2 regions of the Pseudomonas sp. Marseille-Q8238 genome follow, and region 2 is predicted to be linked to the other one. Evidence: riboswitches for the same ligand, from Rfam matches in the RefSeq annotation. Region 2 holds a riboswitch; the other holds the start of a gene.
The links. A riboswitch is a leader RNA that binds a small molecule or an ion and turns the genes downstream of it on or off. The one in region 2 is predicted to bind manganese.
Positions count from the first base shown of each region.

Region 1: linked by a shared signal. The riboswitch ahead of ACWPW0_RS16330 (TMEM165/GDT1 family protein) and the one ahead of mntP (manganese efflux pump MntP) in region 2 are both predicted to bind manganese.

Region 1 is NZ_CBCOPI010000001.1:3,502,032-3,505,356, reverse strand. Features, by position in the region: gene ACWPW0_RS16335 (ketosteroid isomerase-related protein) at 861-1,304, opposite strand; gene ACWPW0_RS16330 (TMEM165/GDT1 family protein) at 1,409-1,990, opposite strand; yybP-ykoY riboswitch at 2,042-2,200, opposite strand; gene ACWPW0_RS16325 (methyltransferase) at 2,333-3,325, opposite strand, start outside.
Region 2 is NZ_CBCOPI010000001.1:1,164,030-1,167,354, forward strand. Features, by position in the region: gene ACWPW0_RS05190 (hypothetical protein) at 1-46, opposite strand, end outside; tRNA gene ACWPW0_RS05195 (tRNA-Leu) at 211-297, shown strand; yybP-ykoY riboswitch at 1,602-1,770, shown strand; gene mntP (manganese efflux pump MntP) at 1,776-2,342, shown strand; gene ACWPW0_RS05205 (hypothetical protein) at 2,364-3,290, shown strand.

The DNA.
Region 1 (3,325 bases), 2.3 Mb from region 2:
AGCCATCATCACCATCTTCCCACCCATCTCGTAGGGCGCGGGGTCGATGATGCAGATACCTTTGGTTTCCCGGGTGCACAGGTAATACTCGCCGGCGCGCACGCCGGTCGGGAGCAGTTTTTCGCTGGTCATCTCTGCGCCCAGAGGTTCGACCGTAGGCGTGCCGTCGGCCTTGCGATACCACCAGGGCATGAAGCGGCCGGATTCGTCATAAGCGTTTTCGGTCTGGCCGGCGTAGAGGTCGTCGTCCTGATCGAATGCGTTGGGTTCCCAGCCGATATAGGCGTCGAGCAACTTGGGGTTCTTCACCACAGCATTGCGCAACATGTTGGACAGTTCTTCTCGGTTGGTGCCAATCAGGGCATTGCCCTGGCTGTCGGTTTCGCCCATCAGGGCATTGACCTGGGCCAGGTTGCCGGCGATTGCCAGTGGGTATTCGAGTTCACGCTGGATCTGGCTGACCTGGGCTTGGCCCAAGGTGATCAGGCGATCCTTGATCATCTGTTCGAGCAGGTTGCGCGTGTTGTCTTCGACCATCGCCTGGGTGCGAGATCCGGAGTACATCGAGTACAGCACCAGTGCCGCAACCACGGCCAATACGCTGGCGCCGGCCAACGCCGCGACGGAAAACTGGATGGATTTGAATCGCATAGGGACTCCACATCAACGAAGGTTGCGCCTGTCCCTGGCTTATCGGCAGATCGGTGGTAAAGCATGAGAGGAGAACGGTGTAATTCTGCACCTTGCGATGCGTGCCTTGATACACGGTGAACGTCAATGATTGAGGTCCGATGTCGGCAGGCATGGACCTTTAGGTGGCAGATCGAGTCGTCCGGGTAAATGTGAGGGGAGCATAGCTGTCAGGGGAGGGCTTTTTCCGCGAATGGTCGGGTTTCCAGGCCCAGTTGGGCACGGAAACTTTCCATATCGAACATCGTGCAGATTTCCTGGATTTCACCCGCCGGAGTAAGGGTCCAGAAGGCCATGGCGGAGATGCTCAGGATCTTGTCGCTAGGCGGATAGCCAAGGGCGGGTTTCTGGATCGTGCCGATCAAGGTGCTCCAGGTCACCACTTTGAACCCTTCGGCGATACATTCCTCAAGCACCACTTCCAGATCTGGCATGGCCGTGCGGATTTCCTGCACCAGATTACTGAAACCTGCGCTGCCCAGAGGATGGCCGATGAAGGCGCTCTTGTAGAGGAAGTCACTGGTGTGCAGTTGCTCGGCCAGGGACATGCGACCTTTGTTCCACGTCAGATCTATGTGTTGGCGAACCCGTTTTTTCATCTCGTCCAGTGACATGCGCCGTTTCTCCATCCGACTGGGTTGTGCAAGTTTTTGCACAGGTTACCAGTCGGATCGAAGGCTTCGAATGCCCCTCAAAACGCCGTAACTTTCGGCGGTAATCAGCTGCCGCCGGTCAAGCCCAGTGCCTGACAGGCCGCGTAGATGGCCAGGGCGGCAAAAGCGAGAGCAGCCAGGCGACGAATGAGCGTCAATGGCAGACGATCGGCAGCGAAGTTGCCGGCCAACACCACAGGCACGTTGGCAATCAGCATGCCTAGCGTGGTGCCTGCGACCACGAGCAGGAAGTGCGGATATTGAGCGGCCAGCATGACGGTGGCGATCTGTGTCTTGTCGCCCATTTCGGCGAGGAAGAATGCGATCAAGGTGGTGACGAAGGGCCCGAAGCGTTTAAGGGCTGAACTGTCCTCGTCCTCGAGCTTGTCGGGAACCAGGGTCCATAGCGCAACGGCTGCGAAGCTGGCCGCAAGAATCCAGCTCAGGGTGGTGGTCGAGAATAGGCTGGCAACCCAATTGCCCACGGCGCCTGCAGCAAGGTGATTGGCGAGGGTCGCAACGACCATGCCCCAGATGATGGGCCAAGGCCGACGGAAACGGGCAGCCAACAGCAGGGCGAGCAGCTGCGTCTTGTCGCCAATTTCGGCGAGGGCGACGATTCCGGTGGGTACGAAGAGGGATTCCAGCATCAGGTGTTCCTACGGGGGCGGGTTCGACGGTTAGCTATGACACGTACTACCTCCCCGCCCCGGGTGAGATGTGCGTGTCATAGGTCTTGTCAAACCCTGGCCTTCTACGGGCCGGAGGTCGCATGCGCCATGGTCTGTGGACCAAGTATGTTGACGCATGCCGGGTGAGCGGGCGCTCACGGGAGACTACTCCCCTAGGACAGGGCGCATTCTGCCTAACTGGGCTGCAGTGGGCAACTGGTCTTTTGTGATTGCAGCGCTACCTGGCAACTCCATACCTCCTGAGCCAGTAGCAGGGAGTGTCATGCCTGGCGTCTGTGGCGAGTAGGCCCGTGTGCTCTACGGTCTTTTGGCGCTATAGATACGAAAGCCGTCGGCATCGGCAAGCACCTGGCAAGGGCCGAGGTGTTCTTCGATCAACGGTGGGTACTTGAGAAAGCTGTTGGCGACCAGGCGTAGCTCGCCACCCGGCTGCAAGTGCCGGGCAGCCTGGCGCAGCAGATGCTCGGTGGCCTGGTAGCTGGTGTGCACGCCCTGATGGAACGGTGGGTTGCTGAGTATTGCGGTGAGTGCCTGTGGGGCGGCGTCAATGCCGTCACCCACAATGACATTGGCCTCCAGGCCATTGGCGGCCAGGGTCAGCCGGCTGCTGGCGACGGCGAAGGCATCCACGTCGAGGAGGGTGACCTGGCTATCCGCATGGCGCCGTTTGAGCAGTGCGCCGAGCACGCCGGCACCGCAGCCAAAGTCGAGCAGATGGCCGCTGGGCAGGTTATCCAGATGTTCGATGAGCAAGGCGCTACCGCGGTCCAGGCGGCCGTGGCTGAATACACCGGGCAGGCTGATGACTTGCAGCGGACCATCAGCCAGGGGCAGTGTGTAGCGCTGGGCGAGTGCCGGTAGGTCTGGCCTGGTCACAGCTTCGCTGACCTCGACCTGCCACAGCTGGCAGTGGCGCGCGCTGTCCAGTTTGCGTGTGCGGCCATAGGCAGCCAGTTGCTTGGCGGCGCGTTCGATGCCGCCGCGCTTTTCACCGACCAGAAACAGGGTGCGCCCGTGCAGGTGCGAAGCCAGGGCTTGCAACAGGTAGTCGGTCAGCTCACGGGATTTGGGTAGGAACAGCACAGCGCTGTCGAAAGCGACATCCGGCGCTGTGGTGCCGAAGGTGCTGCGTCCGGCGAAGCGTGCCTCCAGGGTTGCCTGCTCGCCTGCATGCCAACTCCAGCCGCGGGCGCCGGGTAATTGGTTGAGCAGGTCGTCGGCAGGCAGACCAGCAAGCAGCACGTTGCCCTCGAACAGCTCTGCCTGGCGCAGTAGCACCTCGCTTCGTGG
Region 2 (3,325 bases):
CCGGCTCATCACGTTCGGCACGCAGGTTGGAGAAGTCGTCTCTCATGAGGTTCTCGGGTGGGTAACTACAGGGCGTGCAGCGTAGCGTACGGCGGGTGGAATTGCCTGCGTCACTGCTGGGCGGCATGAGCATTCACAGGCGGGGCATGGGTTCGGTCGGTGTGCTGTACAGCAGCGGGTTGCTTCTGCATAATTCGCGGCCCGCATTCTGCCCGGATGGCGAAATCGGTAGACGCAGGAGACTTAAAATCTCTCGCCAGCAATGGCATGCCGGTTCGAGTCCGGCTCCGGGCACCAGTATTCATGCGGAAATCTGGACGTGGATACTCCATTCCAGTTTCCGTAATCCTGCAAGTTTTCCGCAATTCTTCGAATTCATATGGACATGATTATGCGAGCACTCTTCGCCGTATTGCTCTCTGCTGCATCGCTTGCCGGTTGCTCTGGAGTTACTACCGCTCCATACGAAGAGCCAGCCGAATCAGAAAATACTGCGCGAGTTCGTGTAATCACGAACTCTAGTGTTTATGGCGATGCCCTTGCTACCAATTGCGCTCCTGCTAAGCGTCATGCAATGGCTATTGCCGGGCGCTACACGCGTGATGGGAGGCCAAGCATTAACTACCCTCAGTACCCGCTGGTTTCTGCGGACCTTGGCATGCCTAAACGAATAGCTCCTAGGCTTACACAGTACGTTGCAGCCATAAGAATGGCTGAAGGGCTTTATACCGAAGTGGTTGGTGAGTACCGAGTCAGGACCGATTGGCCGTTTCAAGTCTCAACTGCAGGCGCGGTGATTGGAAGTTATGGGAGCACTTATACAAGCTGCCCAGCGGGTGCTCGGCTAGTTAATTTCGAGGCAGGAAAAGACTACGAGGTCCTTGCGGGCGTGCTTGTAACCCCGGATGCGGATGGCCAAGAAGCGATTAGATGTGCGTTCGCAGTGTTTGAGCTGGTTTCTATTCCAGGGACAAAATATGTCCTGCCCAAAAGGTTAGCGCTGAGGGAGCCACCTACAACGCAGTGCAAGAATTGAACGCCTTGGCATTACCAGAGATATCTACTGGGGCTTTTTAATTTTCAGGCTTCTGAGTGGGGATTGAGATAGCGGAGGCTATAAGAAGCCCCCAGCTTTTGGACAGGCTATCCATGCATGCTACTTATCTGTAGCGCCTGCGAACCTCTCTCCACTTAGCCGGCACAGCAGGCCAGAGGGGCGTAGGCATTTTTTGGTATGCCTGGCGAATGCAGCGAGTACTTCATCGTATAGGTACCGTTAGTTGAGGTTTCTACACGCGCCAGCCCTGGGGCGAGCCTGTCGAGGGCGGGCCTAAACGCTAAGCACTTATGTCTGCCAGAGCATAAATAAAAAGCCCCGCACTAGGCGGGGCGAATGGAGAGCATCGAAGGAGCATTCGATGGGGTCAGACTGCTCCCCCTGGCGTGAAAATTACGTGAACAGAAATGCTATTGCTCCCCTTGGTGCTCCGTGCGCGGTAGTGGGTTCTGCTCAGGACAGTCAGGTTTAGGTGGGGCTAAAAGGCTTCACACGCTTTGTCGTCTTAATGCTTTTTTCACATGCCTGGCGATATAGTGGCCGTCCCTGTTGGGGAGTAGCCTGCTCTTGACCCTTGGTCGTAGAGCGTTCGCGTCAACATTCTCGGCGACAAGCCGTGGTGCGAACACCTTCGGGTTGGCGAGACCAACGATACATCCATGCCTCAAGTCGGGCGTGTGGTTGTGTCGTTGACTCATTGCCCGACTGGACGTAACCCGTGAATCCTATTTCCCTGATTTTCCTTGCCTTCGCCATGTCGACGGATGCTTTTGCGGCGGCGCTTGGTAAGGGTGCCAGTCTCCATAAGCCCCGTTTTGCCGAGGCGCTACGCACGGGCCTCATTTTTGGTGTGATCGAAACGATCACTCCCATTATCGGGTGGGGCATTGGGCAGGTGGCGGCCCGGTTTGTCGAAAGCTGGGACCACTGGATCGCTTTCGTCCTGCTGCTGGGGCTCGGGTTGCACATGATCTACAACGGCATGAAGCACGATGATGCAGAGGTAGAAAAACCCAATCAGCATTCGTTCTTCATTCTGGCGGTTACTGCGTTTGCCACCAGCATCGATGCGCTGGCAGTCGGAGTGGGCCTGGCTTTCGTGGATGTGAATATCCTGGTTGCGGCTGCAGCCATTGGCTTGGCTACCACGGTGATGGTGACTATCGGGGTGATGCTGGGGCGTGTGCTGGGGGCCGTGGTGGGCAAGCGTGCGGAAATGGTCGGGGGTGTGGTTTTGATGGTGGTTGGCGCGGCCATTCTTTACGAGCACCTGTCGGCAATGTGATCGATGAAAAAGGCAATCAAGATGATCAAGAGCAGTTCTTTGATCCAAACCGTCAAGCTGGCGCTGGGCACATTTGGCCTGCTGCTGATGGCGGCGCTGGGGTTCTTTGCCTGGCAGAGCTTCTATCCGGTTCAGGCGGCTGATGGCTGGAGCTATCGCGTTGCTTACCACAATGTTCCGAAGGCGGCTTCATTGAGTGCCCAGCAAGACGGCACGCTCATGGTCAGCCAGGAGTTACGGGGTGGGCGTGGAAGTATCGTGCGCATCAAGCCGGACGGAACACGCGAGGAGGCGGTGGGCGGATTGTCCAAGCCGGATGGAATGATCTCCGCCCATGGTGGCTGGGTGTTCAGCCAGGAGGAGGGCGAGGCGGCGGTCAGCTTTCTCAAGGATGGAGAAATCACGGATCTGTTCCGCGGCACTTCCGTACAAGGGCTCTGGAATGACGGAGAGGATCTCTATGCCATTGAAGACCGCAAGGAGGATGGTCGGCTGCTGCGCTACAACTGGAGCGATAAGGCGCTGACGGTGGTTCGCGATGGCCTCATAGAGACGGAGTCCATCACGCGCTGCACGGATGGGCGTTTGCTCTATTCGGAAAAGGAGGCTGGGGTGGTGCGCCAACTGACCGAAGATCGGCGCGATCCGATAGTGATCGCCAATCTGAATCAGCCCACTTTCCTGATGTGTGACCAGCGTGGGCTGTGGATCAGCGAGGACTCGACCCATCGCGCCCGGCTATTGCTGATCGATCCGCAGGGCCGCCAGCACACTATTCTTTCATTCCTGAAAGCCCCGCAATCGATCATCGCGACCTCAAGCAAGACGTACCTGGTGGCAGAGGGTGGTCGTAACCGGGTGCTGGAACTGGCGCTGGCATTTGCCGATGAGGCAGAGCCGCAGGCGTATTTGCAAGGTCATGTCATCGATGGGGTAGCGGCTGAGTGAGGCGGCTGCCCGCCGTGATTGCGGTGTGAGATACG